DNA from 3 places in the Exiguobacterium sp. R-17 genome. Region 2 is predicted to be linked to each of the others. Evidence: riboswitches for the same ligand, from Rfam matches in the RefSeq annotation. Region 2 holds a riboswitch; each other region holds the start of a gene.

The links. A riboswitch is a leader RNA that binds a small molecule or an ion and turns the genes downstream of it on or off. The one in region 2 is predicted to bind thiamine pyrophosphate.
Region 1: another riboswitch for thiamine pyrophosphate. It lies ahead of ACN9MT_RS06080 (thiamine phosphate synthase); the one in region 2 lies ahead of ACN9MT_RS08080 (ECF transporter S component).
Region 3: another riboswitch for thiamine pyrophosphate. It lies ahead of tenA (thiaminase II); the one in region 2 lies ahead of ACN9MT_RS08080 (ECF transporter S component).

Annotation. Positions count from the first base shown of each region.
Region 1 is NZ_CP184372.1:1,174,282-1,185,078, reverse strand. Features, by position in the region: gene ACN9MT_RS06120 (AAA family ATPase) at 1-1,392, opposite strand, end outside; gene ACN9MT_RS06115 (exonuclease SbcCD subunit D) at 1,374-2,495, opposite strand; gene ACN9MT_RS06110 (hypothetical protein) at 2,781-3,149, shown strand; gene ACN9MT_RS06105 (hypothetical protein) at 3,283-3,639, opposite strand; gene ACN9MT_RS06100 (ThiF family adenylyltransferase) at 3,762-4,769, opposite strand; gene ACN9MT_RS06095 (thiazole synthase) at 4,766-5,530, opposite strand; gene thiS (sulfur carrier protein ThiS) at 5,533-5,733, opposite strand; gene ACN9MT_RS06085 (FAD-dependent oxidoreductase) at 5,730-6,674, opposite strand; gene ACN9MT_RS06080 (thiamine phosphate synthase) at 6,671-7,261, opposite strand; TPP riboswitch at 7,348-7,450, opposite strand; gene nagZ (beta-N-acetylhexosaminidase) at 7,507-8,727, opposite strand; gene ACN9MT_RS06070 (OsmC family protein) at 8,724-9,149, opposite strand; gene ACN9MT_RS06065 (MFS transporter) at 9,340-10,524, shown strand; gene ACN9MT_RS06060 (DoxX family membrane protein) at 10,651-10,797, shown strand, end outside.
Region 2 is NZ_CP184372.1:1,515,182-1,525,978, forward strand. Features, by position in the region: gene ACN9MT_RS08060 (DEAD/DEAH box helicase) at 1-2,599, shown strand, start outside; gene ACN9MT_RS08065 (glycerol-3-phosphate acyltransferase) at 2,596-3,126, shown strand; gene ACN9MT_RS08070 (GNAT family N-acetyltransferase) at 3,140-4,690, shown strand; gene ACN9MT_RS08075 (50S ribosomal protein L25/general stress protein Ctc) at 4,982-5,653, shown strand; TPP riboswitch at 5,749-5,848, shown strand; gene ACN9MT_RS08080 (ECF transporter S component) at 5,949-6,521, shown strand; gene ACN9MT_RS08085 (ABC transporter ATP-binding protein) at 6,518-8,047, shown strand; gene ACN9MT_RS08090 (energy-coupling factor transporter transmembrane component T family protein) at 8,019-8,741, shown strand; gene ACN9MT_RS08095 (NAD(P)/FAD-dependent oxidoreductase) at 8,797-9,828, shown strand; gene ACN9MT_RS08100 (alpha/beta fold hydrolase) at 9,900-10,718, opposite strand.
Region 3 is NZ_CP184372.1:940,539-951,335, forward strand. Features, by position in the region: gene trpA (tryptophan synthase subunit alpha) at 1-435, shown strand, start outside; gene ACN9MT_RS04870 (GNAT family N-acetyltransferase) at 486-956, opposite strand; gene ACN9MT_RS04875 (penicillin-binding transpeptidase domain-containing protein) at 973-2,946, opposite strand; gene ACN9MT_RS04880 (peptidoglycan DD-metalloendopeptidase family protein) at 3,063-3,779, opposite strand; gene ACN9MT_RS04885 (diacylglycerol/lipid kinase family protein) at 4,025-4,918, opposite strand; gene abc-f (ribosomal protection-like ABC-F family protein) at 4,986-6,842, opposite strand; gene ACN9MT_RS04895 (DUF1002 domain-containing protein) at 7,118-7,999, opposite strand; TPP riboswitch at 8,193-8,299, shown strand; gene tenA (thiaminase II) at 8,372-9,067, shown strand; gene ACN9MT_RS04905 (hypothetical protein) at 9,119-9,415, shown strand; gene ACN9MT_RS04910 (glycoside hydrolase family 3 N-terminal domain-containing protein) at 9,446-10,797, opposite strand, start outside.

The DNA.
Region 1 (10,797 bases), 340 kb from region 2:
GCGGACGATCAACTGTTGTCGCTCTGCTTCCAACTTGTCATACTCTGCGAACTTCGCCGCCAACTGTTGCAGGGTGAAGCGTCGTTCTTGCGCCTGTAAGCGTTCTGCTCCGACGTTCTGCAATGGTCGTAGCTGTTCCTGAACGGTCTTTCGCTCCGTCCGCGTTTGTTCGAGTTGTTTCCTGAACGGTTCCGGATCAAGTTGCTTTAAGCGTTCTGTCAGTTGTTGCTGTTGTTGCCGTAAGAGGGTCTCCGCTTCCAACCGTTCGCATTCTTCTTGAATTTTCTCAAGACGACGACTCAGTTGTTCAATCTGCGGTTCTTCCGCCAGTAATCGATTTACTTTGTCTTGAACGGTGCCTTGCCGCTCTGTCAAGCGCGTGACGTGCTGTTCGGTTTCTTGCTGTTGCCGTTTAAGTCGTGTTAGCTGTTCTTGATCTTGTTGCCATTGATCAAAAAATGGTGCGACGATTTGAGCACGTTCGGCAGCCATTGCTTCTTCTTGCATCCGCTTAATGTCGGATGATCGTTCAAGCAACAACTGCTCCGTCCGTTGAAGTTGCTCTTGCTCTTGGAAAGCTGCTTCGAGTTGTTCGCCCTGTTGCAACTGTGTCGTTTTGCTCTCGACGATCGTACGTGTTTGTTGCTCCGCTTCATGAGCCGCTGTCAACCACTCATCCCGTTCCGTCGTCAACGCTTCCATTCGTAACCGGATGTCCGCTTCCGTTAATTCACTCCAGTTTGCTTGCAGGGGTAACTCCTCAAGCTTGGTCCATTGTTTCGTCTTCGTTTCCTTGATGCGTGCCGCAAGATCGAGCGCTTGTCGGTGCAAGCGTTGTTGGAACTCACCATAATGTTCCGTCTTGAACAGTTGTTTGAGAATCTGCAATTTATCTTTTGACTCTGCCATCAACAGTTCCCGGAACTTATTTTGCGGCAGCAGGAGAATTTGTGAAAACTGTTTATGGTCGAGCTGGATCAATTCTTGAACGCGCTGCTTGATTTCCGGAATCTTGACCGCAAGCGGCTTCCATGTCGTTCCGTCGAACCGAGCGAGCTCGGCTTCATGCGAGTAACCGGTTTTATTGACTGGATGCGGTTGACTCGGTTGGCGGATGATCCGGTACCGTTCTCCTTTCAGCGTAAACTCCAGTTCAACTTCCGTCTTTTGCTCGGGCACGGCAAAATGACTTCGCAGTTCGCTCATTTCCCGTTCGCCACCGGACGTTTCGCCATACAGGGCGAACGTCAATGCATCAAAAATCGTCGTTTTCCCAGCCCCTGTATTTCCGGAAATGACGAACATCGTCCGTCCAGCAAGTGCCGTGAAATCAATCGTCTCTTCACCAGCAAACGGACCAAAGGCGCGTAATGTCAGTCGTTCTGGGCGCATGTCGCTTCCTCCTTCAAGACGGCTCGCATCGCTTCCGTCGGCTTCTTCTCACGAACTGCTTCATAAAATTCACTGAACAGATCCGCAACAGAAGCATCCTTGACCTGCTCACGCGATGCTTTGACCGCCCGCGTACTCTCGCGGACGAATCCGATTCGCTCGAGGTGCAGGATGTTCGGATAGATTTTTTTCAGCTTGCCCATCGGATCCATCAAGGCTTCGCCGTCCGTCAGGTTGATTTTTAAATAATCATCCGTGACTTGCGTCGCGACGAACGCAGGATCCGTCAATTCATCGAGACTACCAGTCAGTTCTCGCAAATCACGTTTTGGTGCAAGCGGTTCGAATCGACGATCGAACGTACCAGTATCGTTCAACGTCAACACATCGACGCCTTTGACGTGATGTGCTTCTGAAAACGAATATTTCAAGAGCGATCCGCTGTATCGGACCGTCTCGGATTGAATTGCAAGCGGGTTGTGCAAATGACCGAGTGCTGTATAGGTAAACGGTGCAAACTGGCTCGCACTAACTTGCCCTGCTGTTCCGACGGATAATTGCCGCTCCGAATCTGTCTCGAGTCCACCGATGACAAAGGCATGACCGACGAGAACACTCGGTCCGTCTGGGACACATCCGGCAAGGATCGTCCGCATTGCGTCATCATGCGTCTTAATCGTTTCATCATTGTGCACATACCGGACGGTCGCAGGATCAGCGAACGGCACCGGGTAAAATGATACTCCCTTGATCGCGACCGGCTTGATGACCGGCGTCAATTTTCCAACAAGGTGTAGACCCGCCCGTTGAAGTAACGTCGTTCCGAAACTTAACCGTTCGGCTGAATCATGATTTCCGCTGATCGCAATGACCGGTATGTCCCGATCAAGAATCAGAGCAGCGAGCGTCTCATCGAGTAGTTCAACGGCTTCTGTCGGCGGGACGGCACGGTCGTATAAGTCACCCGCAATGACGATTGCATCCGGTTGTTCGCGATCGACGAGTGTCAAAAACTCGCTCAGGACCGCCCGTTGGTTCCCGAGCATCGACTCGCCATGAACGATTTTACCGAGATGCCAATCGGCAGTATGTATCCATTTCATCTTCATCACACTCACTTTTTAAATATAGTAGCTTAAGTGTAGCATGCGAGCGTTCGTTCTGCGACGAACATCTGTTTGGAACACAAAAAGGAGGAGTTATCCTAACACACAGCGACACTACCATACATTTAAACAAAAAAATTAGAATTTTTTTGATCAAAAAACTACTTTATTTTTAACATCAAGTCAATTTCCGTTGACCTTATACCTTTTGATGACTTGGAACTTCAAAAAACTGCTAATATATAAGGTATACATTTCCACTCGAATCGAAGGAGCAAAAATATGAAGAAATTATTAATGTTGACTGTATTATGTACTACTTTATCAGCCTGTAACGCAAACGATTCTAAACTCAGTTTTAGTGAGCTAAAAATAGTACCTAACGCTCTCCAATCGAAAATAAATCCTGCCACTACTTTGCAAATGATCAACACGAAAGACGATATCGCCTATATTATCTATCGCACAAAGAAAGCAGTCGCTTCTGATCTTGAAGCACAAGGAGATACGCTAAAGATTAAATTGAATGAATCTAAAACTCATAAGAAGACAAAGCAGTATGTCTATAAATTAACTTTAGATCCTGAACATGAAATCATCGATGTTTACGTAAACGGTAAATCTACCGCGTTTGATAACATAACGAACTGATAAATCTAGAAATATCAAAATAGAAACAATATACATACGAAAATCCCTTCTTTTCTTTGTGAAATGAAGAGGTTGTAAAAAAAAAAGCAGGAGGCGAATGCCTCCTGCTTTTTGCGCTTTCACAACGAGCGTATTACTTCGTCCGTTGCTTTCTAAAACGTTGGACGGAACGAATCACAGAAACTGATCCGCCGATGATCGCACCGACACCGACGACGATGCCTGTCTTAAATTTTTTGCCCGTTGGTTCGGATGTATGCGTTGCTTGATTGTGTTCAAAAAGTTGTTGGAGGGGCGACGACGTCTCGACTTCGAGAATCTTCGATGCATCCTGATGCACATCTTCTCTACGTTCGACACTACAAGGTGACAGATAGAATGGGTTCAAGTTCGTCCGGTACCGGTCCGGATTCCAGTTGGCTTGCTGGACAACCGCCTGTGTTTCTTCCGTCTGTGCTTGATCCTTCATCGGATCGAATTCTTGTTTCATCTGAATCACTCCTCTTCACGTTCAAAACCTGTAGACCGATTTATGTCTGAAGTCTTATTTACCTGTTTTTTAAACATTTAAAACATATATTTTTAAAATTAGTTTTACTGTTTTATGAACGTTTATCCGAAATAGGCGTGATACAGTCGTTTTGCTTTAACGAGATCCGCCTCGCCATGAATCAAGACACGACCATCTCGAAAGGCGACCATTCGATGCTCATCCGTCGTAAACGCCAGCAAGTATGGGTTATGGGCGGAAATCGCCGCAACCGGCTGGAGGCGTTGTTTTAATTGTTCGAGATCTCGCTGTCCGTCTCCACGGATTTGAACGGCATCGCGACCGCACAGTGCCGTGAAACGCACCGTTTGATTCGATAAATAAGGATAAGACGGCTCGATGCCGCACGAGGGGCACTCTGTTTGCTTCAGTGACTGGACGTTGATTTGTTGGAATGTATTCGACCACACGTCAAAGGCAAGCAGACGTGTCCGCAACGCGTCCGTCTTTCCACTTAACCACTTCAACGCTTCCGTCACTTGTAGAGAGGCGACCATCTGAACAGCTGGACCGATGATTCCCGCCGTATCACACGTCTCCTGATCACGTGGTAATTGATCGAGCAGACAATGCAGACACGGCGTCTCTCCCGGGCGAACAGTGAAAGTAATCCCGTAACTGCCGATGCAGCCGCCGTAAATCCACGGAATCGAGCGCAACAATGCCATATCGTTCATCAGTAAACGAATATCGAAATGGTCCGTCGCATCGATGATGAGATCGATATCATCGAGAAGCCACGTCAGCGCTGCCCGGTCGACATCTAATACATGTGCTTCGATCGTCACCGTCGAATTAATCGCTTCAAGTCGCGCTTTTGCAGCAATCGCCTTCGGTACGCTGTGCCGTGCATCATCCTCCGTATAGAGTTGTTGCCGTTGTAGATTACTCCACTCGACATAATCGCGGTCGACGATTCGGACGACGCCGACACCAGCGCGAACGAGTTGTTCTGCCGATGCCGTGCCGAGTGCCCCCATCCCAATGATCAGTACCTTTGCTGTTGCGAAGCGTGCTTGTCCTGCTTCTCCAATCGGTTGAAATCGAGTTTGACGTGAATAACGTGTCATCGAATCAATCCACTCGTTGGACTACTCGCGACTGCATACTGTTTCTTCTCGATTCTTCCCGCTTCGTAGCCGAAGCGCCCTGCTTCGACGGCTAGTCGCATCGCGTGCGCCATCTTGACCGGATCCTGGGCATGGGCGACAGCGGAGTTCAATAAGACACCATCCGCTCCCAGTTCCATTGCATAGGCGACGTCAGTTGGAGAACCGATTCCAGCGTCGACGATGACAGGCACCGTCGTCTGCTCGATGATGAACTTTAGGTGGAGCGGATTGAGGATGCCTTGCCCGGAACCGATCGGTGACGCTGCCGGCATGATGGCATGACAGCCGAGTTCCTCGAGTCGTCGTGCAAGGACGACGTCGTCCGATGTATACGGTAAGACGACGAACCCTTCTTTAAGTAACTCTTCAGAAGCCCGTAACGTCTCGATTGGGTCAGGTAGTAATGTCTTGTCGCACCCAATCACTTCGACCTTGACCATGTCGCACATACCGGATGCCTGCGCAAGTTTTGCTAGCCGAACCGCTTCTTCCGCTGTCTTCGCACCAGCCGTATTCGGTAGTAAATCATACTTTGTTAAATCAAGCGACTCCAAGAAATTCGGTTGTTGTTTGTCAAAGAGATCGAGCCGCCGGACGGCGAACGTCAAGATTTGTGAAGCGGACGCATCAATTGCCTCTTGCTGCACCGTAGCATCCGTATATTTCCCCGTTCCGAGTAATAACCGTGATTCGAATGTCTTTTCTCCAATTTGTAGCATGTTTATCCTCCTCCTACGAAATGAACGATTTCGAATGTGTCATTGTTCCGAACGACCGTTTGATTGTAAGCTCCGCGGTCGATGATCTGTCGGTTCTGTTCGACGATGACAAGTTTTTCCCCTAAGCCAAGTTGCGTGAGCATGTCCTCAATCGTCTCAATCTGTTCAATGGTGTGGTCGTTGCCGTTAATCGTAATGTTCATCGAACTTCCTCCTTTAGGGTCAACCGTAATGTGTTTGCCAAGACTTCCGCTGTCGCCGGTGCGAGTAATATGCCATGCCGATGATGCCCCGTCCCTATAAAGATCCGACGGGATGAATCTGCGACTCCGATATATGGCAAGCCGAACTCTGTTTGTGGTCGTACGCCTGACCAGACTTCTTCGATGACAGCATCACGGATCGGTGGATAGAGACGCTCTGCTGCTTGAAGCAGTGACGTGACTCCTGCGACACTAACACCGATCGTCTCGTCGTGCGGTAGTTCGGTCGCACCGATCAATATCCGTCCGTCCGCTTTCGGTACGAGGTAGACGGCGTCATCAAACAGGATCGAGCGTAATGGCTGACCTGCGAGACGGACTGCCAGACATTCCCCTTTGACACCGTGCGTCGCAATCGAAATACCAGCTGTATCGAGCAAGGCTTGGGACCCGCGTCCGGCAGCAACCGTCACCGTTCGTCCCGTCCACGTTCCCGTGTTCGACTCAACCCTAATGAAATCATCACTCTCCTCGATTCGCGTGACGTCCACCTGTTCTTCGATTGGTACCCCACGATTTCGTAAGACATGCATCAATGCAGTCGTTAGTCGTCGCGGATCGATTTGACCGACCGATGGAAATAAGTATTCTTGCCCATTTCGTTTCAATAAAAATGGTTGTTCCCGGTAGCCACAATCGATCCCGGTCTCGCGCGTGAGGCGTCGCGCAAGTAACGGATACAGACGGCGACTTCGCGCGGCAAGCGTATGCAATTCTTCTCTCAGCTCGATGTCCGTCGCAAGCATCCCGGCAGCCGCCCGACTCGTCCCTTGTCCGCATGTTCCGCGATCAAGGACAAGAACGGATTCGTTCTGACAAGCGAGACTGTAAGCAAGCGTCAAACCGATGACTCCACCACCGATGATGATGTGATCCGTCATACCCGTACCCCCTGATAACGCTGAATGGCAGCATGCGGGTCCGCTTGACCGAGAATACCGGATAAGACGGCGATTCCGCTTGCACCGGTCGCTGCGATTTCAGGAATGCGATCAGGAGTGATCCCGCCGATTGCGATGACTGGTTTCGTCGTGAAAGTGACAACTTGCTTCAAGGCATCGATCCCTCGCGGTGGCACGTTTGGTTTCGACGCTGTCGGATAAATATGACCGTACAGCAGTCGGTCGGCTCCTTCCGCTTCCGCTGCAAGTGCTTCTGCCAGAGAGTGGACGGATTTCCCGATGATGAGATTCGGAAAGTGACGCCTTACATCGCCGACGCGTAAGGATCGTCGCGTCAACTGCACACCGATACCAGCGACATGGGCGACGTCGACCCGATCATGAACGGTTAATTGATTAGGCGAATACCCTTTCGCAAGGAGCGCGTCAATCAGTTCTAGCAATTCTGCTGCCGACAAATTCGGTTCTCGAAGATGAAGCTGATCCGTATATGGTTGAAGCGATTGAAAGGTTTCCACTCCATCACGTGGATTGATGGATCCCGTCGAAATCAGATGTAGACGCATCATGTTCTTCCTTTCGATACGAAAAAAGGACCACTCCCGATGTTGAAGGGAGTGGTCCGAAAATGCGCTGAAGCGCTAAGGATATCTAAGGTTTCGAGCCACTTCCCTCCGCTAGTACGAACTAGATCAGGTTCAAAGGGTCCGGATACTTCCGTCTCAGTCTGCTGCGAGACTCCCCTAGTGTCTTTTCGTGTTTAATTGGCTTGCCCCATTAGTTTAGCATGAGTCGCTTTGCTTCGCTAGTCCTAGTTGAGCGCTTCCACTTGCTGAATAAGCTCCGATTTCGTCGGTCGCTGTTGCTTCTGGCTGTCGGCATAGGTCTGCTTCAGCTTCAGGATCCGCATCACTTTAGCATCGAGCATCTCTGACGACAACGTTTTTTCTTTAACGGCTTGCATCACTTTGGTGTGGACCTTCGGATAGGCACCTGCTTCCGAAAACATCGCCATATCAGCTCCGTTGACAAGTGCCTGGCGTGCCGCTTCCGCGAGACCATATCGTTTCGTGATTGCCCCCATGACAAGGTCATCCGTGATGATGACGCCCTTGAATCCGAGTTGTTGACGCAAGAGGTCAGTCAAGATCGGCTTCGAGAGCGAAGATGGATTTTGATCGTCATACACGGGATAGAGAATATGGGCGACCATCACCATCTCGGCGCCCTCTTGAATCGCTTCTTGGAACGGTAACAGTTCCGTTCGCTTCAGTTCTTCCTTTGATGCTGTCACTTTCGGCAACCCGACATGGGAATCGACACTCGTATTGCCGTGACCGGGAAAATGTTTGACGACCGGAATCGTTCCCGTCTCTTGCATCCCGTGCATCAGAGCCGTACCGAGAGTCGCGACGGTCTTTGGATCAGCACTTAACGCACGGTCGCCGATGATTGGATTGTTCGGATTGCTATTGACGTCAAGGACCGGTGCGAAGTCCATGTTGAACCCATAAAATCGTGACAGGTGACCGAGCGTACGTCCGACATCTTCCATTTTTGCAGCATCTGCACCTTGCGCCATCCGTTGACTCGTCGGGAGACGTAATCGTTGATCCGGTACCCGGCTGACCCGTCCGCCCTCTTCATCAACACCGACGAAAACATACGGTTTTTGGTTCGTTTCTTGAATGGCACGCGTGAACGTCAAGAGTTGATCTTCTGACGTAATATTCCCACCAAGCAGTAAGACCCCACCGATCGCATGCGTCTGCAACAATTTCCGGTCAGCTGCTGAAAGTTCCGTGCCGGCAACTCCGATATAGAGCAGTTGATCGATTTTTTCTGACGTCGACATCGCTTCAAGTTGTTGCTTTAATCGTGCTTGTTGTTGTGCTTCCTTTGTCGGCTCAGGCTTTGGTTTCTTCGCCTCCGTCGGTTGCTTCGTTGCTGGTTGTGATGGTTTCGTTGGTTCCGTCGTCTCCTGCGCACACCCTGCAAGCAACAGGCAACCGATCAGTGCTACTTTCTTCACAAAGGATCCTCGCTCCGGACACCATTGATGGAATAATAGACGGAAATCTCAGCGTTCAAGGATTGCGAGACCGAACAATATTTATCCTTTGATAACGAGATGGCGCGACGGACCTTATCTTCCGGGAGATCACCTTCAAGCCGGTAATGAATCGAGATTGACGTAAAACGCCGCGGATGATCCTCTGCCCGTTCCCCTTCGATATCCATTTCGAAATGAGTAATCGTCAAGCGCATCTTCTCTAAAATCGAGACGATGTCGATTCCAGTACAGCCGGCAACGGCATGTAGCAGCAGTTCAGTCGGTCGTGGTGCTTGATTTTCGCCACCGTTCTCCGGTGCTGCATCCATCGCAAGATGATGCCCTGATTCCGTCTGTCCACTAAACCCCATCTGTTTGTTCCATGTCACTGTCGCTTGCATCGTTTCCACTCCTTTGTCAGTAGTCTTCATCTGTAGTATACGCAAAAAACAGCAAGCCTGGAAATTCTCACGCTATTTCGAATAATGGTTCTTTTCCCGAATTCTCGCTTTGCGATACCCGACGAAATCGTTTCATGCTATCCTGTTACTCATAGTTTCGCGCGCAAGCGCCAGAATTGAGGAATCATCCATGTCACCTACTACTCGTTTAAGTCGACGCGATTGGCTGTTGATCGCCACGTTGTCGCTCCTGACGTTCGTTCTCGGAACAAGCGAATTCGTCATCGTCGGGATCCTCGCTGAAATCTCCTCAGCCCTTGATATCACGATCGCAACAGCCGGTACGCTCGTCTCGGCATTTGCCATCTCCTTTGCGATTGGTACACCGATTGTCATGTCGCTGACCGGTCACTTGGAACGGCGTCGCCTGATTCTACGTCTGTTACTCGTTTGGGTCTTACTGAACCTTGCCAGTAGTTTTGCTCCAAGTTACGAAGTATTGCTCGCCACCCGCATCCTGACTGCCATCCTGACCGGTGTCTTGATCTCGCTCGCAATGGTCGTCGCAAGCGATGGCGTGCCTGTCGCGAAGCGCGGTGTCGCCGTCTCATTCATTTTCGGGGGTTTTACACTTGCGAACGTCCTCGGTGTTCCGATCGGTACGTTCATCGGTCAACACGCTGGCTTCGCAGCCACGTTCTGGCTGACGACAGTCATGGGAATGATTGAGTTTCTCGCTGTGTGGAAGATCGTTCCCGTCCAGCAATCGACGGGCTCCGGTTCAATTAAGGAGCAGCTTGGATTGCTCGCTAATCCACGGATCCTAATCGCCTTTTTTATTCCTTCATTTGGATTCGGGGCAACCTACGTCGTCTATACGTATCTCGTGCCGATTCTACAAACGGAACTCGGCATCGCGAAGACGTGGATTAGTCCGATCCTGCTCGCTTACGGTGTCGTCTCGATCTTCAGTAACATCCTTGCCGGCAAGATTGCCAGTAAAAATCCGATGGGTCGCTTACGGTTCGTCTTCGTCGTGCAAGCAATCGTCCTTGCTGCATTATACTTCACGACAGTATCCCTTTCACTTGGTCTGTTTAACATCGCCTTGATGTCATTGATGTCGATTTTATTGACGACTTCGACACAAATCTACTTGATTGACCTCGCCGAAAAGTTCAATCCGGAAGCAAAAGGACTCGCCGCTTCCTTGATGCCGGTTGCGAGTAATGTCGGGATTGCCTTCGGTTCGGCACTCGGTGGCATCGTTTATGCGAACGGTCCGATGATGAACACGGCACTGGTCGGTGGGCTTGTTGCGCTTGTCGCTGCTTTATTAACTGCAATCAGTCATCGTCTCGATCAGCGGTCATGAACGGCTACCTTATCCTTTTTTGTAACAGGTCGATGACGGTTCGATGACGTTATGATGATAGTCCCTATCTTACTGATGATTTTTCAGTATGATGGGGACTATGTTGTAGTAGAGGAGTGTCTGAAAGTGAAAGCATTACACATCATCGGCATCAGTTTAGTGACGATCATCCGGCTCTGGCTCGGAATTCAGTGGTTCATCGCCGGGATCGGCAAGTACATCAATGGCTTTGATGCAAAACCGTTTCTTGAAGGGGCGCTAACGAAAGCGATA
Region 2 (10,797 bases):
GCTCAGTGAACGTAAAATCAAACAGATGTCTGATGCCTATGCCTTTCGACGGGGAAAGAAGTATGTCGCTGCCCGAAAGGTCACGTTACACAATTACCGGATGGGTGACGAGCTAATTGAAGCGAGCGTAGACGGTGAGGAACGATTCACGGTGACGGTCCGCGTCAAGGCGCACGGCGTCGACGCTGGATGTAACTGTCCGTCGCTTGCGATGGATACGTCATTTTGTGGACATATCGTCGCTGTTTTGCTGGCGATGCATCATGTGCAGGCACACGGCACACCAACACCGCTCTCGCCGCAAATCCGCCCTTTTACGGCAATTCAAGTCGACGACGCAGGCGCGCGCAACTATTTACGCAGTCTCACACCTGATCGTCGGGTGGCGATCCATTTCGAACTGACTGGACCCGTCGTGACGCTCAAACGATTGACGGATAAACAGCAGCATCAACTGTCCCTGCCCTACTTCGATCGTTTGCTTGGACAGACGGAGTATTTGCAGCGGGTTGCGGATGTTTCGTTCAGTCCTGATTTACAGGAACGGATCGTTTCCGGTACGCCGATCGTTAAGCTCCATCTCGATCGAACGGCTCAGAAAGTTGAAGTCCGCGTGTCGTTTGATTATCAAGGGATTCAGCTGAATCCACTCGACGAGACGATTTATGCTGGACGGGATCAAGTAACGGAGCAAAGTGTCTTACGCTATTTACGTGAATTCCAAGCGACACCATCGAATTCGCACTATGTCATCACCAGTGATGCCGCGCAGTATGCTTTTTTGCGGAGTCTGCTTGACGAACGGGTTGCGCTCGGTCAACTGGAGTTATTTGCAACGCAAGCCATCCGAACGACGTTACCAAAAGGACCCTTTCATCCGCGGATCGAAGTCGACGTGACAGACCGCCTCGACTGGCTCGTCTTCAACTTTTCGATGGATGGAATTCCGGAAGACGAGCTGAAACGTGTCCTGAAGTCGCTCATCTTACAAAAACGCTATCACCGCTTGAAATCCGGACAGTTCGTATCTTTAGAGGCACGGGCCTTTCAGCAGTTGCAACGGGTTCTCGCCCAGATGGAAGCGAGTGAACGCGACTTACGCGACGGACGACTCGTCTTACCTGCCGTCCGGAACATGAAGCATCTGATCGGTGCCTCCATCCTGCATCTCCATGCCGATTTGCTCGAGAAATGGTTCGAATTGAAATCCGGACAAGGATTCCGGCTCGACTTGCCGAATTCGTTAGAGTCACAACTCTATCCGTATCAACGGACGGGCATTCAATTTCTGAAGAATTTGGACGCGCACGGATGTCACGGCATCTTGGCCGATGAGATGGGGCTTGGAAAGACAATTCAAGCGATTGGTTATGTAGCGACGATTTCAGATAGTCGTGCACTGATCGTCGCACCAGCATCACTGCTCCGCAACTGGGAGGCGGAACTGAAGCGCTTTTTACCCGGTCGACCGGTTCATGTCGTGACGGGATCTCAAACTAGCCGACTTTCCGAACTGGAGTACTTGGCTGAAAACACAGTGACGATCGTCTCCTACACGACGCTTCGGACCGACGTCCGTCGCCACCCTGTATATGACGTCGTTTTCTTTGATGAAGCACAGCACTTGAAGAATCCGCAGTCACAAACGGTCAGTCAACTGCGACATCTGCAAGTAAAACGCCGGTTCGCCTTGACGGGAACACCACTTGAGAATCGACCGCGCGATATCTGGTCGATTTTCCATGTCTTGTTTCCGGAATTACTGCCGGATTTAGCGACGTTTGAGAAATGGTCGTTTGATGACATGCAACAATTCATTCAACCATTTTTATTACGGCGTGAGAAAAAAGATGTCTTACAGGACTTACCAAAGAAGCAGATCGAGCATCATTATGTCGAGCTCGGACCGAATCAAAAACGGTTATATGCGTCGTATCTCGCCAAATTGCAACTCGAGACGCTGCAGCATTTAGACGAAACGAAACGTGAAGATCGTTTGAAGTTACTGGCGGGCTTAACGCGGTTGCGGCAAATTTGCAACGATCCGGGATTATTCGTCGAGGGGTACACAGGGGAAGCAACGAAACGAACGCGTCTGCTCTCACTGATTGCAGAAAAACGAGCAGCCGGAAAACGGATCTTGATCTTCTCACAGTATACGCAAATGCTCGAGCGCATTCGTTCGGATCTCGCGCAACGTCACCTCCCCCACTTCCTATTGACGGGTGAGACACCGCTCGAAGACCGGGTCGCGTTATGCGACCAGTTCAATGACGGTGAAGTCGATCTCTTCTTGATTTCGCTGAAAGCTGGTGGAACGGGACTCAACCTCGCCTCCGCTGATACCGTCATCCTGTTTGACAGCTGGTGGAATCCGGCCGTCGAACAACAGGCAGCCGATCGCGCCCATCGGCTTGGACAACAGTCTGACGTGACGGTCATCAAATTGCTGACACGCGGAACGATCGAAGAGAAGATGACGGAATTACAAGATCGAAAAGCCAAAATGGTCGATGCCGTCCTGACGGCTCCAGACAGTGACGCCTTGACCGTCAAGGAACTCGTTCATCTCGTAACGACAAAGGAGGAACAACGGTGATCCTTGATCTCCTGCTTGGTTATCTCATCGGTAGCATTTTAGGTGGTACGCTCTTTAAGTACATTAGTCGTACCGATTTGGCACAGGTCGGTTCCGGAAACATCGGTGCCCGCAATGCCCATCGTGCCGGTGGGCTTCCGGCTTTTTTATTCGTTTATCTGTTTGATGCCGCGAAGACAGTCTTTGCGTTGCAGATCACTGACACGTTTTATCCGGTCGCCCTCGCCGTGCTCATCGGTCACTTGTTTCCGTTGTTTCATCCACGACGCGGCGGTAAAGGGTACGCTGTATTTTCCGGAATCGTCTTCGCTATCACGCCATGGGCATATCTTGCCGGATTAGGCATACTCGGTTTGTCTTATCTCGTAACGAAAGATAGTGTCAAAGCGGGCCTTATTCCGGTCGTTTTACTTCCGTTACTACCCGTCTTCTTAGACGCAGGGTCAGTCAATATCTTGTGTACCGTTACCGTAAGTCTACTTGTCCTGTGGGCTCATGATGCACTCCACAAGCCAGCCATTACATAAGGAGGACGTCTCCATGATCGACTTTTCCATTGCAACTGCGGACGACGCGGAAGCAATCCATGAATTGAACTACCTCACCTTTACAGAAGAGATTCCGCAACATCAACCGAACATCGAACGGAAACGAATTGATCGATTCCATGATCAGAACACTTACTTGATCGGTAAGGAAGACGATCGACTCGTCGCAATGATCGCCATTCGAAAGCATCGTCCCTTTTCGCTTGAAGAAAAGGGCGTGACGCTAGAAGAGACACTGACGGACCCAGCGGAAATCCGCTTACTTAGCGTTCGTCCCGAATACCGCAATAGTCGTACGTTCATGCAATTGATGCGCTTTTTAATGGTCTACCTCGAGCGGGAGACGATTGATCATGTCTATATCAGTGGTACGACGCGGGAAGCAAAACTATACGCGCGGTTCGGCTTCACACCGATTGCAGCTACGCTTGGTAGTGGTGACGCCCAGTTTGTACCGATGTTGTTGTCGCGCGCAACATACGAACGATCCGTCATCGCGGATGTCTTACGTCCCCTGCATTTTCTAGCCGGTCCGGTCGAGGTTGCGCCGACGGTCCGTCAAGCGGCGCAACAAGCACCGCGTCCACACCGGACGGCCTCGATGCGGCAGCTCGATCAAGATTTACGTGGCCGAATGTGTCAGTTGCTGGATTTGCCACATGTCTCGATGGCCGTCGGCAGCGGTACGCTCGCCAATGATATTGTCGCGCAACAACTCACTGGACATGGATTAATCCTGAACGGCGGCGAGTTCGGTCAACGCTTGATTGATCACGCGGCACGTGCCGGCAAGTCCTTTGATGTCCATACGCTTCCCCCCGGTCACCCGATCGACTTGAAGCAACTCGCTCATCAATTGAGGCAAACGGCATACAACTGGATCTGGTTGACGCATTGTGAGACGTCAACGGGTGTTCTCTATGATCTTGATGCAGTAAAAGTGCTGTTAGATCAACGAACCGCACTCGTCGTCGATGCGATCAGCGCTGTTGGAACCGGACGTTTCTCATACGCTGGTTGCAAATTCGTCACGACTGTTTCCGGGAAAGCGATTGGTGGTTTACCGGGTCTTGCGTTCATTGGTCACGCAGATCGCGTCCTACCTTCTCTCTGTATTCCCCGTTATCTGGATTTAGGACTCTATGCGGAAGGGGTTGCCTTTTCCGGCTCGTCGAACCTGTTGCTTGCCTGTCAGGCAGCGCTTGATGCCCTCGATCTTAATCAAGCAGCAATCAAGATGACCTATCTCGAACAAGCCGTCCGCGCAACTGGATTCCAACTCCTCGCACAACAAGAAGCACAAGCGCCGGGAATACTGACGATCGTTCATCCGTCCGCAACCGCTTTAGGCGACGCTCTGCGCATTCAGGGGTATCACGTCCAGTACGAAAGCGACTATCTCGTTTACAATCAGTGGCTGCAAATTTCGACGATGGGACAGACGACGATGCGGCAAATTGAACGCCTCGTTCGTGTTTTAGTTCGTGAAAATCAACGAATCATCATAAAGAATGAAAAAAACGAAAGACCTCTCAACCCCTGATTTCAAGCGGTTTGGAGGTCTTTCGACTTCAAAAAGATAAAAAAAGAGGTTTATGGATTTAAAACATAGGGGTATAAACTCATTAGCACCGCATCAAACCGGTGACTTACTCACACATGTTTCTCAATATCAGCGTAATGACCTGGGAGAGAAATGCAAAGTCACGAAAGCGTCAGATTCATGAGAGTCTGAAACCGATTGTCTTAGCATGATTCATATTGTTCAGGATTCGTCCTGCTCCTACATTCATTACCTTTTGAGGGCTATACCAAATTCAAGGGGGAAATGAACATGTCAGTTAATTTAACAGCCGAAAAACGCGAGGTACGTCCACGCTCACTCCGTAAACAATTGCGTCATGAAGGAAAAGCTCTTGGCGTCGTGTATGGTTACAAAGTGGAAAGTACACCAATCGCATTTGAAGAAAAAGAATTGCTTAAAATCGTCCGAGAAAACGGTGAAAACGTCTTGATTTCACTCAAACTCGACGGTAAAAATATTAACGTCTTGATCAATCGCCGTGATATGGATGTCTTCACACCAACAGTCGATCACGTTGAATTCATCGCCGTGAAAATGGATGAAGAAACAGAAGTCGAAGCAGACGTTGTACTTGTTGGCGAAGCAGCCGGTGCAAAAGTTGGTGGTTTCCTATCACAAACACTCTTTAAAGTAACAGTCGCCGCTACACCAGATAAATTACCAGAAAACGTCGAAGTCGACGTCACGAACCTCGAAATCGGCGATTCGATTTCTGTAGCCGATCTTCCAGAACAAAAAGATTTCCGCATCGTTACAGAAGGCGATATTCAAGTCGCAGCTGTCGTCGAATCGACACTCGAGCAGGATCTTGAAGAAATCGAGGAAGCAGAGGCACAAGCAGAAGCTGGCGAAGACAACGAAGCGGAAGCAACAGAAGCGTCTTCAGAAGAAACAGCTGAAGAGAACGAAGACAATAAATAAGTCGTTTAAAGATACGCCCTTTGCGGCGTATCGTTTTTTTGTGTCTTGACAACAGACGCTGGATTGCCTAAAGTGAACAGCGTATCACCTATTACCATATCCACTAGGGGAGCCCAATTGGCTGAGACGATTCACTTCGGACCCTTCGAACCTGATCTAGTTCATACTAGCGTAGGAAAGTGGAGCGATCACATCCAATGACTCCTGCTGCGCGCAGTTTTTCTGAGGACCGCTCTCTTTTTTACGGAGGGCGGTCTTTTTTGGCGTCTCCCCCATTCAAAGGAGGACGTATCTAATGCAACACTGGAAAATGAAAGAAATCATGGTCATGATGATGCTCGCCGTCGCTTGCGGCGTCATCTATCTTGGTTGGTCAACACTCTGGTTACCGATCTCAGCGATCTTCGGTCCTGTCGGTGCCAACTGGATGTTTGGCATCTGGATCATTGCGAGTCCGCTCGTCGCAGCAATCATTCAAAAGCCAGGTGCCGCTTTAATTGCGGAAGTCGTCGCGGCAGCCGTCGAACTGTTCACAGGTAGTCATTTTGGTTTATCCGCTCTTCTGATCGGAGTCTGCCAAGGACTTGGTGCGGAACTCGTCTTCGCGATGACGCGTTACCGTCGTTATGACACATGGACCTTGATGTTATCGGGTGTCGGAGCCGCGATTGGTAGCATCGTTTATAGTCTAATCGCGAACGGATTCGGTTACTACACAACGACGACGTTGCTTGCGACAACTGGCTTACAATTGATCAGCGGCGCATTACTCGGTGGCTTGCTTGCAGCCATTCTCGTCCGTCGCCTTGTTGCGACTGGTGTCTTGAACGGGTTTGCGGCAGGACGTGCGAAACGAGAAATCGCATGATTACTGTCGACGACCTCAGCATCCGCTATCCCGGTCAGATGAAATCGGTGCTCAATCATGTATCGCTGACGATTGAGCAAGGGACGACCCTTCTGCTCGGACGAAGTGGGAGTGGCAAGACGACATTACTTCATGCCCTTGCCGGACTGACACCGGAAACGATTGAAGTCGAACAGACTGGTACCGTTACCCGGTCCGGTTCGGTCGGAATCTTGTTTCAAAATCCAGAAGAACAGTTCTGCATGGAGACGATCGGACGCGAAATCGCTTTTAGTTTAGAAAATCGCTCGATTCCGCACGTGGAGATGGATGAACGAATTGAACGCTTACTCGCACTCGTCGGTCTCCCCCTTCCCTTCTCGACACCGATCGCGAGTCTATCCGGTGGAATGAAACAGCGTCTCGCGCTCGCAGCGGTCCTAGCACTTGAGCCGACGATCTTATTACTCGATGAACCAACGGCTCAGATTGATCCAATCGGACAACATGAGCTGATGGCGTTGATTTTTCGGATTCAAAAAGAACACGATTTAACGATCGTCTTGATCGAACACCAACTCGATGTCTGTTTGTCGTACGTCGACCAGGTCGTCTTGCTTGAGGACGGATCGATTACTGCGACAGCAGATCCACGGGATCTGTTCCCCCAGGATTACAAAGAGCTTCAAACGAAAGGTATTGCCGTTCCCTCTTTGTATCCGTATACGTTAGAGACATTACCCATAGATGGACCGCAAGCGGCGCGACTTCATGTGCCTTCCACCGTCGCTACAGCTGGTCGCTCTTTGTTACACGTCGCTGCATTATCGACGAAAGCACCATATCCGCTGACCGATGCGACATTTTCCCTGCAGACAGGAGAATGGGTGATGCTGCTTGGGGCAAATGGATCCGGGAAAAGTACATTGCTTGCGACACTCGGGCGGTTGCTTCCCAATCGTGGAACGTATCAGCTCCAGGGACGTCCGGTTCATCGTTACTCCCGGCGTCGCTTTTATGAGCAAGTTGGCTATGTCTTTCAACAACCGGATCTGCAGTTTCTTAAGCTGACGGTCGAAGCGGAAATCGACTGGAGCCACCGGGCATCGACGAACGTTAAGCGCGCGGCGTTGCTCGAACGGCTGGAACTGACATCTGTCAAACAGCAGTCACCACTTGCTCTTAGTACGGGGCAACAACGACGGCTCAGCGTCGCAACGATGCTCGGACAAACGAAAGACTTATTGTTGCTCGATGAACCGACCTTCGGACAAGATGGATTGACGACACGACGCTTAATGGAACAGTTACAGATGGAACAACAGAACGGTACGACACTCGTCATGGCGACGCATGATATGGAGCTCGTCGCCCGGTATGCGGATCGTGTCCTCGTCATGGAGCAAGGACGGATTGCTTTTGACGGTCGCCCAAGCGAGTTATTCGCTGACGTTCCATTACTCGAGCGCTGTCAGCTACAACGTCCACTTTCGTACCAATTCCAGGAGGTGAAACGTGATGCAAACGAACGTGTCCCCGTTCGCTAAACTCAATCCCGTCATTAAGGGAAGCGGATTGTTTTTGATCATGTTTGCCTTGATTGCAACGAATGACTGGGTCAAAACGTTAGTATTCCTGAGTTTTGCTATCGCAATGCTACTCCTCTCCGGATGGGGTCCTTTTGATTTCTTGAAGCGACTTGCGCCGTATAGTCTATTATTCTTATTGACGTTCTGGATGATGGCGGCTTTCGGCAAAGGAACGAATACTCTTTGGTCGTTTGGTTGGTTTCATGTCACGTTGGAAAGCGTCGCGCACGGCTGGTTACTTGCCTTGCGGATGGCCACGTTCGTCTGCTTGAGCCTCGCTTTCGTCACGACGACCGACGCGACCCGTTTCGTAATGAGCTTGATCCATCAGGCGAAGTTATCGCCCCGCTTTGCTTACGGATTCCTTGCCGGGATTCGCTTTCTGCCGCAACTGGTCGAAGAAGTCCGCGTTTTGCGGCAAGTCCGGATGATTCGCAATGTGCACAGTCGCTTTCCTGGTGATGGATTTCTTTCAATTGGCTTACCGCTCTTCTCACGATCGATCCAGCGGGCAGAACGGATGGCGATTGCTCTCGAAGCCCGTCACTTTTCAGCAGAGCGAACGTATTACGAGGTACCGGTCGTTCAGCGTCAGGATATTATTTATCTCGTGGTCATCCTCCTATTCATCAGTCTTGTCTTTTGGCTATGATTACCGCCACCCGTATCCGGGTACACTCTAGCAAGACAGATTGAAGGAGAACGACATGAAACGTATCCTCTTGATTGGTGCAGGTCACGCTCACCTGCATTGCATTACACACGGACCAACAGAAGACGTCGAGTGGCTGGTCCTGAACGCCTCGACGTACCAATATTACTCGGGCATGTACTCTGGGCTTGCTGACGGAACATACGACATGGATGAGATGCGTATTGACGTCGCCGCCTTATGTCGTGCCTATGATAAACCATTCATCATGGAGACCGTCATCAAAGTCGACCCTGTTGAAAAGGTCGTCTTCGGTGCATCCGGCAGACGTTACACCTATGACGTCGTCTCAACGAATATCGGTTCATTCGACTGGTCGGAAGATACGACGCGATTATCGATTAAACCGAACTACCGGTTACCGGATACATTAAAGCGACTGCAACAAGCAAAGCGTCCGGTCGTGATTGGGAGCGGAGCAGCTGCCGTCGAGATGGCGGCGTCCTTGAAAGCGGTGGGTGTACCGATCACATTGATCACGGATCCAGATATCCTTTCTCGTCATCCGGCAGCGGAAGCCATTACGAGACGGTTAAAAGAACTCGAAGTGTACTGGATCCGGGAACGTCCTATAGATGACGAACTACCACTCCGCTTTACGCATCATCCACCAATCGAGTCAGATGCAATCATCCGCTTGACGGGTGCCAAAGCTCCAGCATTGTTTACAGACAGCAATCTCTTCACGGAAGACGGATTTTTACTCGTCAATGAACAGTTACAAGCACTCGATCATCCAAGTTTGTTTGCTGCGGGTGACGCGGCGACCCTCGTCGCCTACCCCGACATTCCGAAGAATGGTGTCACGGCTGTCCGACAAGCGCCAATTTTACTTACGAACCTTTTACGATACCTCAAGGAAGAAGCACTGCAAACCTATCGTCCGCAAACGAACTATTTGACGATTTTATCGATGGGACCGCGTCATGCCGTTTCCCTGTATGGTCGTCATTATTCCACTCACCCGTTCGGTTGGTACCTGAAGCGCTTTATCGATCAACGGTTCATGCGAAAGTATCGCTCATAAAAGTGTGCGCCGGCGCACACTTTTCCTATACACAAAAACAAGCCGTGGACGGGTGTCCATGGCTTGTTGGATTAGACGGTTTGATTTCCTTTAACGTACGTCAGTAATGTCTCGTTGAACTTCTCTTGTTCGTCAAGTAACATCCCGTGTCCACTCTCTTCGAAGACTTCGAGTCGCGCATGTGGGATTTCCTTTTGCATTTCTTCCGCAAACTCGAACGGACAGACTTGGTCTTTTTTACCGTGGATGATCAACGTATCGACTTTGATGTTTTCGAGTTTTCCACGTAAGTCTTCGTCACGCAAGGCGATTGCTGACTGAATCGTTCCGTGGGATGAAGCGGCGATGCTAAGACCATGGAACCATTGTTGAAGCGGTTCTGGATGTTCCTTCGCAAAGAAGATTTCACCGAATCCTTTGAGCATCGACGGACGATCCTGTTTCGTATCGGCAATCAACGCATCGACCTCTTCTTTCGTCATCCCGTATGGGTAGCCGTCACGTTGCGTAAAGACCGGTGCCGCAGCTCCCGCAAGAACGAGCTTACTGACTTTTGAGTCCCCGTAGTGCAAGAGATAGGACAAGGCGATTCCTCCACCCATCGAGAAGCCAAGCAACGTGACATTCGTTAATTTCAGCTGTTCGATGACTTCATTGACATCGGACGCCATCGTCTTATAATCATATCCCGTTGCCGGTGCATCTGATTTGCCATAACCACGATAATCGATTCCGACGTAACGGTATCCTTCTTCGACGAGCAGATTCTTTTGATACTCGAACATGTTGTTGTTTGCTGGCCAGCCGTGTAAAAAGACGACCGGTTGACCCGATCCGACATCCTCAACGTAAATCTTCGTGCCATCAACTGCTTTAATGAATGTACCCATCATAAAACCCCCATAGTAATAGATTGACCATGCATGCATCTATTATTCCCGAGTCAAGGGATGTCAAACATCTTGATAT
Region 3 (10,797 bases), 570 kb from region 2:
CGCGAAGTCGGGGTTGACGGATTGATCATTCCTGATTTACCACTTGAACAGAGTGAACAGTTCTTCGAACGAGAGGACAAGTCGGATATCGCGCTCGTTCAACTCGTCTCCTTGACGAGTCCAATGGAACGGATTCAAAAGATTGCCGATAAAAGCGAAGGGTTCCTTTATGCCGTTACGGTTAACGGGACGACTGGCGGACAGACGACGTTTGATAAGACACTTGAAGAACATTTAGCAAATGTCGCAGCCCATAGCCCGGTACCGGTACTTGCCGGGTTCGGAATCAGTACACCGGAACACGTCAAACAATTGAGTCGACCAGTCGCGGGTGTCATCGTCGGCAGTAAGATCGTCGACTTACTCCATCAAAACAATCGAGAAACGATTCAACAGTTGATGGCAGCACGGCTTGCGGCAACGCCGTCACATTAATGAAAACGAGCAGATGATCATACGATCATCCGCTCTTTTTCGTATAGATGTCACTTTTGAACGAGTGACTTCTGCAAGTTCGTATACAGCGGTTCGAATCCGAGTTCTTCATAAAACGCTGCGGCCCGGTCGTTGACCGTCCAAACGTTTAAGCGAACAGCATCGACCTTTCGTTCGAGTGCGAGTTCTTCTGCCACCTGCATCAACTGGCGACCGATTCCCGATGAACGATGGGAAAAGGTGACACCGACGTCAGTGATGTTCAAGATTTGAACGGGCGTAAACCGGTCGGATGCTGGCGCCGTCCACTTGCCAAACAAGTAACCAATGAGTGTTTCTCCATCGAGCGCTGTCAGACAGAGGTGTTGTTCTGCTTCTATCATCTGACTTAAAGACTCTAGCGTGTATGGTGTCGTTACATCTGGGTGAAAGTGAGGCGACAACCGCTTGTGATGCGCGAAAGTCTCAGCCGTCAGTGTAAGCAGGGCAGGGAGGTCTGAAGTACAGCTAGTGCGGATCATCAAGGGATCACTCCGATCATCGATTTTGTTTGAGTACTTCGGCGACGAGTCCCGACACGTACGGACTGCCACGATCTTCTTTTTCGACTGACTCGATCATGATGGCAACGAGAAGATCTTTTTTGTCGTTGTCGTACCCAACGAAGAAGCCATTCTCTTTGCCGTCGGTTTCGCCTGCCTTTTTCAATTCTGCCGTACCTGTCTTACCGGCAACATCGACTTCTTTGATATCAGCCGGAAGCGTATAACCGTTATGAACGACATCATACAAATCATCGCGGATCATCTTCGCGTCGTCTGCGTCGAGTAAATCCTTCTTAAAGACTTGCTTCGTTTTTTCCTCTTGTAAGAGTGTCGGACGATAGATTGTTCCATCCGTCAGGAAAATTTCATACATCGATGCTAAGTGTAGAATATTCGTCAACATCTGACCTTGTCCGTAAGACGTGTCCATCAGCTGTCCATCAGAAGAAATCGTGCCGTCGTTTGAGATCTGTGAGGCACGTAATGGGTACGTGAACGGTAGTTTTTCACCGTATCCGAGCGCTTTAAGACCAGACGTAAATGCTTTCGTTCCGACTTGTTCGAGTGTCGAACGGGCGAAATAGATGTTGTCGGAATAGACGAGCGCATTATGCAGATTGACCGGGGCCGGTGTCTCATGAATGCGGGTGACGTTAAAACCATCGATCTTATTTTTCAGCCCATTGATTGTGTAGGCTTTTTCCGGGTCGAGCGTTCCGCTCTTTAATCCGACAGCAGCCGTCAATGGTTTTTGAGTCGAACCGGGTGCGAAGGCACTTGTGAATCGGTTCAATAATGGCTGGTCCGGGTCCTGCGTCAGTTCATCGAGTCGTGCTTGTGAGATTCCTGACATGAATTCAGAAGGATCAAAGCCAGGAGAGCTGAGTAAGACACGGGTCTCGCCGGTCCGCGGATCAATCGCTGATGCTGTTCCGGGATCATCCTGCATCGTTTCATAAGTCTTTTTCTGAAGAGTGGCATCAATTGTCAACGCAATATCTTCGCCATCCGTCGGTTTCGTTTCGGCAACAGTAACGTTTGAGCCGTCTTTTTTCTGTAAAGTGATTGTCGCACCGGCTTTACCACGTAAGCGCTCATCGAGTACTTGTTCAAGTCCACGTTTCCCGACTTGCTCGCCAGCTTGGATTTGATTTTTTGATTGTTTAATCTCGTCTGCTGTCGCTGAACCGATATATCCAATCAAATGAGAGGCTGCTTTACCAAGTGGATACGTTCGGACTTCCGTTTCTTGGACACTGATTCCAGGAATGTCACGCAATTTTTCAACCGTTGCTTCGTCGGTCATCGTTTTGAGCGGAACGAACTGTCCATCTTTGACCCAACTTGCCTTTAAGGAATCTTCGACTGAAGAGGTCGGGCGGTCGAGCAATTCGGCAACTTTCTCGACGTCTTTTAATTGTCCGGCTGTCGCGCCGACAGCAAATCCTTTTCCAGAGGTTGCGAGCGGTTTCTCATTCGAATCGAGTAAATCACCACGTTTGCCTTCAACGGTTTGTAGCTGGACTTTGTCATCCTTTTTAAAATCCTTTAGAACGAACGAAGAGTCCCAGTCAATGAACCAGTTTTCGGTCTTACCTTGTTTCTCAAATGTCAGTGGAACTTGTTTATCGTAGGCAACGGTTCCTGCAACCGTATCAAAGGAAATCTGCACGGGAAGGGACGCTTTTTCGTCATCCGTTGCTTCCTCCGCTTTCTTTCGTTCGACGGATAAGTTTTGAATATCAAGTGATTTCGACAATTGTTTCGTTCGCTCGATGAATTCTTTTTTACCGTATTCTTTTTTAGTAGCTGTACTCGCGTACGTATACATTTTATCGTAGTCTTGTTTCTCCCAAAGTTTAATATAGGCATCAAGACGTTCTTCAGGTGTCGGTTGATCTTGGCAACCGGCAAGCAGAGTCACGCCGAAAGATGCCGATAGAATCAAGGGAATGGTTCGTTTCATATGATTCGCCTCCTATATTCATGAGAGCCATGAATATACCGTACCACTCCTGTCAGAAGATTTCATCTGAAACAAAAAAACGGACTTCTCAAGATGAGAAGTCCGGCGAATCTGATTCAGTTGAAGTAATTGAGTGGATTAACGCTGTTTGCTGCAGACGTTCCACTGTAGACGTAAGAGCCGCGGTGCATTTCAAAATGCAAGTGAGCACCAAAGGCATTTCCTGTCGCGCCGACTGTCCCGATTTTTGTTCCTTTAGCAATCGTTTGTCCAACAGAAACAGCACGGCTGTTCATATGTGCGTAAACTGTCGTGTACTGGATGCCGTTAACCGTATGCGTCATCATGACATGATTACCGTATGCACCGTAGTAACGAGACGTGATGACCTTTCCAGCAGCTGAAGCATAGATAGGTGTACCCGTCGGAGCACCGATATCAATACCATTGTGGAACGTGTAACCATAAACACCGCTTGCCGCACCGTATCCTTGTGTGATCGGACCGCTTGCTGGACGCGAAAAACCAGTCGTTGCTTTTGTTGAAGTCGTCGTACTGTACTTTTTAACATATGTAGAAGAAACGTAGCGTGATGCGCCGCCGTATGAAATTTTTGTCCATGAACCAGAAACACCGAGATAATTGAATGTCTGTCCTGTATTGACGCTACCGACGATTTTATAAGCCGTTGATGGACCTGTCCGGACGCGTAGTCCGTCTGCCATGACTTTTACTTTATATGTCGTTGCGGCCTCAACTTTCGAAGCACTCGTTGTAGCAAAACCTGAAACTACCAAAGCTGTCATTGTCATTGTTGTAAGCAAACGTTTCATTAAGTGTATTTCCTCCTTAAAAATCTGAAGCGACAGAACTGATCATTACAAAATTGTAAGATTTTATGTATATTTATTTATTTTAAAGAATGATTTTTCGTCTGAGATGATTATAGCATCGTCAATAACACAAAAATATTTCAAATATATTTCAAAATTACGCTTTGTTAACATATATTGTAATGGATTTTAAAGTAAAAAAAGAAACCGACAAATCGTCGATTTCTTTTTTTACTCGTATAACGTTAGCCAGCAGAGAATGGTGAATATACAGTAAGATGTTGAGGGAGTACCTCGACAGTCACAGGAACATGACCTGCCGTATCACCATCGGCATTGATTGGTAACTCTTCTTTCGAACGAATCTCGACACGTGTCGTCGTGAAGTGTTCGATTTGATCCGCCTTTGATAACCCACCCGTGATGAGTTTAGGTAATGCTTGAAGCGCATCAAAGAATCCGAGCTTCGTAATGATGAATCCATGCAGTAATCCATCGTCGACTTTTGCTTCTTCCGCAAACGATTCGAATCCACCAACGGAATTCGTCAAGGCGATGATTAACAAGTGGGCTTCTCCATCAAATTGTTTTTCGGCAGAGTTGATTTTGATTGGATAAGGACTATGATCCTTAAAGGCTTTCAAACCTTCAATGAAATAAGCGACCGATCCAAGTGACGTTTTCTGTTCGATGCTCACTTCTTCGACGGCTTCCGCAATCAGACCAACCGCAATGACGTTCATGAAGTAATGATCATCATATTTACCGATATCAAGCGGGCGGGCAGGGGCATCAGCTAATATCTGAATCGCCTCTTCGGGGTCCGTCGGGATGTGTAACGCGCGTGATAAATCATTGACCGTTCCAAGCGGTACGATCCCAAGTGTTGGACGATGTGGTTGCTCGGCAATTCCAGTAATGACTTCATTGACCGTTCCATCACCACCCATGGCGATGACGGCGTCGTAATTAGACTGGGCGGCATGACGTGCGAATTCCGTTGCATCGTGTTCTTTTTCCGTGAATCGAACGTCGACGGTTTGAAAGCGAGTAGCAAGCGTCTCTTCAGCGAGCGTCGCGTGTTTTTTTCCGAGTTCTTTACCAGAAGACGGGTTGATGATCAACATAGCTTGAGACAAGATGAATTCCTCCTTTGACGTATCTGTTCCTATTTTCCCGAGTCAAAGAAGGACTAATCATTTTAGTTCAAGTTTCTAAAATTAAACGTTCATACAAACCTTCAATTTTTCGTAACAATGCTTCTTTTTCCATCTCGACCGTCATCCATTCTTCTTCCGCGGATACATGAGAAAGAACGGCATCAAGATGTACGACTTGAAGTTCCAACTCTTCTATTTGCTGTTCAATGGACTGTTCTTTCGCAGGTGCTTTCGAACGCTTTGAAATTTTCGATTTCTTCTCATGATTTATCTGAGGTGGTGTGCCATGACTGGCTTGTCGTTTCTCCACTGCATAAGCATAGTTTCCAGTATACGAAGTAATTTGATGGTCAAGCCAAATGATTTTTGGAAAAAGACGATTCAAGAAATAGCGGTCGTGTGAGACGGCGATCAATGTACCAGAAAAATTCTCGAGTGCTTCTTCAAGCGTCTCTCTTGATTCAATATCTAGATGATTCGTCGGCTCATCGAGAATCAAAACGTTGATCGACGAATGAACGAGTACGGCAAGCTGCAATCGAACACGTTCTCCTCCGCTTAGTGACAAAATAGACCGAAAGACAGTCGGTCCGAAAAACAGGAACCGGGCAAGAATATGGCGGGCTTCCGCTTCTGGAACGGCAATGCGGTCTCTAAACCAGTCGATTAAGCGAGCATCCTCCTCGAAATGAGCATGTTGGGACAAGTAACCGATCCGGTTCGATGGTCCACGCGTGAGCGTGCCTGCGTCTGGTGACAATTCATCAAGCAACAGTGCGAGCAACGTCGATTTCCCGCTCCCATTCGTTCCGACGATTGCAACCCGATCTTGAGCCATGATTTCGAACGAGACAACATCGAAAATGCGACGGGAATCGTAAGCGAAAGAGAGCTCTTCAGCGCGAAAGACGACTTGACTCGTATGATCGGTAGAAGAAAAAGAGACATCAGCGGTTTTGGCTTCGAGTTGCGGTCGTTTGATCCGTTCGATTCGCTCGAGTGCCCGCTCCATCGATTTTGCTTTACGGAATAATTTCTCACTCGGTGGAGATGCTTCGTTTGCCCACTGCCGTAGTCGACGAATCGCTTCCTTCATCTTCTTGATTTTTTTCTGTTGCTCCTGATAGGCGTGGAACTGTTCCATCAAGCGACGTTCTCGTTCGACGACGAACGCACTGTAGTTCCCTAGGTAGGAGGTCAGTTCACCATCTTCGAGCTCGACGATCGAGGTGACGACGGCGTCTAAGAAGACCCGGTCGTGAGAGACGAGCAGGATAGTTCCAGTGTAGTCCCGTAAGAATTGTTCTAACCATTCAACGGCAGCTAAATCAAGATGGTTCGTCGGCTCATCAAGGATCAGGAGGTGTGGTTCCATCAGCAACATGCGACCGAGGCAAATCTTCGTTTGCTCACCGCCGCTCAACTGATGGAAAGGGCGAGTGAGTAACGGACGTAAATGTAATCCGTTCACCATGCGCTCGATCTTCGAGTCGAGTAGATAGCCATCTTTTTGTTCGAATGCATTTATCGCTTCCGCATATCGAACGAGTAGTGCATCCAGATCATCTGGCGCTGTCGCCATCAAAAGCTCCAACTGTTGCATCCGAGAACGGATTGCGAGGATCTCTTCAAACGCCGTCCAAAGGACGTCGAGTCCGGTCATTGTCTCGGCATAAGTGGGAAGTTGTTCCAAGTAGCCAATCGTCAAACCGTTCTTTTGATAGATGACGCCACCGTCCGGTTGGTCAAGGCGAGCAAGTAAGCGGAGTAATGTCGTTTTACCACTTCCGTTTCGTCCAATCAGACCGACACGATCGTGTTCGTTTAAGAAGAGGGAAACGTCCGTTAAGATCGTTTCGCCTCCGAATTGTTTTGTCAGATGTTGAATGTCGCAAATCATCATAATGAGTTGATCCTTTCGCGCGCATTAAAAAAAGGAGAGCGCAAATAGCACTCTCCCTAGTGTGTGAAAGATGCGCTTTGCTGTATTTTTCAATCATGAAGTTCTAAAAAGGGCAGACGGGTGCCTTAGAACGCCATTCCATGAAAAATCGCGCGCAACCGATACAATTGTTCCATTAACCAATGTTTGCACGCGGCAAAGTCCATCATTTCACACCACCTTTCGTTTCAGATACAATCAGTTTACCATTATCTTGTTAATTGCGGAAGTCTGAATTATTTGAACACACCAGCAATCGAGCTGAAGAAGTCACTCAGACCATCAAATAATTTAGCGAAGAATCCTTTTGTCTCCTCGGACGTTGCAAACGAATGGATGTCTTGACCAGCATTTTTCAGTCCACTCTCGATTTGCCCCCAGTTGATGTTCGCTTGCTCCATTTGATTGAATAGATTCGTCAACCGATCCATCTGTGCGTCAGACAGTTGGATGTTGTTGTTTTGAATGACTTGGACGATCAGGTTTTCGATCTCAACTTTTGTTTCCGGTTTTTGATTCGCGATTTCGGCCTTGATCTCATTCATCAAATCAGCGACTTTATCTGTCCCGACTGTCTTCCCGACGTCTGATGTGACCGATAATTCTTGCTGTGCTAAATCTTTCCGTTCGTCACTCAGCTTGATTCCGGTCTCAGCCGAAGTTTGATCATAGGCTTTCATGATTCCTGTCAGTGCCGATGTTCCAGTCACTTTATAAGGAGAAGTGATCGTGATGTCGGCATCTTTGACACCTGCCGTGACGAGAGCGTTCAAGTACATATCCTTCGTCACCCACGTGATGTTTTCCGTCGCAACGGAAAGTCCGTCCCCTTTTTCCGTCAATTCGATCTTAGCGGATGAATACATGTTGCCGCCCTTTTGTGACTGGGGAATGTTTTTCCCGAGGTATTTTTCTTCGTCTGCAGAGGTTGCGATGATCGGTGTGATACCTTCTGGTGCATTGAGACGTGAAAGTACCCAAGCCTTATCTTTTGCGCCGAGTGACTCCCCGAGAGTGACGATCGTTTTATCAACGACTTGCTCGGCGGATGCGGCTGTCGGAAGTAATAAAGCAGAAGCGATAACGGCTGACGCCATGATTTTTGTTGGTGTATGCATAATGAAATCCTCCAATTGTAAGTAACAGAATGAATTATAGTATCAGGTACTAAAATTAGTGTACGAGAACGAAAGAAGTTCGGAATCGGTCTGTAGATGGAGACGATATCCGCCTTCTGACACTCCATAGTATAGCGAAAAGAGGACAACTTGACTTCCATTTTCAGCATACTATAGTGGATTTGAATCGAATAATGACCACTAGGGGAGTCGGTTGACCGACTGAGACGAACGAAGACGTTCGGACCCTTTGAACCTGATTAAGTTCGTACTTACGGAGGGAAGTGGCGTCAAGTCTTGTTCTTCTTGCGCCATGCCCGTGTGTTTCGGGGTGGTGTTTTTTCGTTTCATAAAAACGAGGAGGATGAGATCATGACATTCACACAAGAAATCAAACAAGCAGCACAAGCGTATTGGGACAGTAGTTTTACGCACCCATTCGTTCAAGGAATCGGCGAGGGAACGTTACCGCTCTCGAAATTTCGACATTATGTCATGCAGGATGCGTATTACTTAAAACACTTTGCGAAGATTCAAGCGAAGGCAGCGTCAAAAGCAGATGACTTTGCGACGATCGCGACACTTGCCGAGCACGCGACTTCGACATATGGGGCAGAACTGAGCTTGCATCAATCATTTTTCGAGCCGCTCGGTATCACAGAAGCAGACCTTGAAGCATTTGAACCGGCACCAACGGCATATGCTTACGTCTCACACATGCATCATGCGAGTGAAGGGACGCTTGGTGAGACGATTGCTGCCATCTTGCCATGTTACTGGTTGTATTATGAAGTTGGACAACAATTATTGACGTGTACACCGGATGAAAAAATCTATCAGCAATGGATCGACACATATAGTTCGGAATGGTTCGAAAAGGTCGTCTTTGAACAGATTGCACGGCTTGATACGTTGGCGGAACAAGCAAGCCCGACTGAACGAGAGCGGATGAAACGGCATTTCGTGACGAGCTGTTATTATGAGTTGCTGTTTTGGCATATGGGATGGACGGAAGAAACGTTTACGTCGATTTACGAGACGATTCCAGCACGGACGGTATCTTCCTAAAGAGTTGAATGGTAGAATTAGGTATAACATTTAGCGGAAGTAGGGGTAGAAATGGAAATCATCGTGATCATACTCGCGATCAGCGCCGCGTATGCCGTGCAACGAATGCTGGGTAAAGTCAAAGTAAGATTTATTGGATATATCATTCCAACGTTAATCGTGTTGTCCGGTATATCCGCTACGACTCGAAACTTCAAGGTAGCATATAGCATGGGGAGCTACATTTCTGCTGTTCTTGTCATTGTCGTCTATGCATTACTGACCTATTGGTTATACCGCGTCTACCATCGTGCGAAAGAAGAAGCGGATTATCCGTATCAATCGTTAAAAGACCGAGGCATCCTTTAAAGGAGTCTCGGTCTTTTGTGTATCATGTTCTCATTTTTTCCAATTTTTAAAGCCGTCACCAAATTCGAGATGCAGTTGATCGGTAAAGATACCGTTCTGAAAGACTGGTACATCAACAGGTAGAGTGCCTTGGGGCTTAAACGTTCCGAAAATCGCTCGGATACCGGCAGGGAGGTTCGGTCCCGCTGATTTCAGATTGCCTGCTTCGGAGTCCGGTCCGTTCGGATCCCCTTTAAAACCATAGACGAGGACGTGTGCCGGTGCGTCCGGTTGAACGGCGACATCGTATGGATTGCGGAGGCTAAGCAAGACGGATGGTATATCTGTTTGTTTCGCATACCGGAAGATTGAAGCCGGAATCGCTTGCTCTGGTGCAGTAGGCAGTAGTTTGGCACTCGTATTGACGTTTGAACCGACGATGATGTAATCTGCTGCATCGAGTTGTGCCCGTAGTGTCGGGTTTTGGTCGAGCGGTAGCGTAGTAGCCGAGTAATTCGCTGTCGTTACGTGCCAGTTCCGGTTCTTAGGCAGGGAAGCAATCGTCTTTTTCATGCTGTCCGTTTGATCCGTCGCAGGGGCGATCACAAGAACGTTTGCATTCTTTTTCGGCTTGAAGGGTAACGTCCGCTGATCATTTTTCACGAGTGTGACCGCGGCTTCCGTCATCGCGCGTTCTTTTGCTTTATGTTCGGGACTACCGACGATTTGGTTCGCTTGCGCGAGTTTATCTGCTAAGGATGTCGTATCCGTCGTGCCATTCCATATTCCGCGTTCTGCCTTCAGCGTCAGGATCCGCTCGACCGATTGATCGATCCGTTCCTCTGACAGACGTCCGTCTTTGACTGCTGCAATCACGTCCTTAAAAATCTGGTCGAGTTTTGTGACATCCTGCTCGGAACGAAGAATCGTCGGCATGAGCGCGATGTCGACACCGGCGTCAAATGTTTTCAGAACGGCTTCTGATTCCGTAAAATTGTCGGCGATCGCCTGCATATTCAAAGCATCCGTGATGACGATGCCATCGTAGCCGAGTTTTTCGCGCAGTACGCCCGTGATGACGTCATCCGACAATGTCGCAGGTAAAGGGAAAGTGCCGTTTTTTGACGTGACGACTTCAGACTCGATTTGCGGCATTCCGATGTGTCCTGTCATGATCATATCGATGTCTTCGGCGATGGCTCGCTTGAACGGGACGAGCTCGACTTGTTCCAGCTCCTCCAGGGACCGGTCGACAACCGGCAAGCCATAATGGGAATCGGTCGCGGTATCGCCGTGACCCGGGAAGTGTTTCGCGGTCGCTGCGACGCCTTCAGTTTGAATACCCTTCATCAAAGCGGAACCGAGCGTTCCGACGAGCTCCGGGTCACTTGAGAACGAGCGAA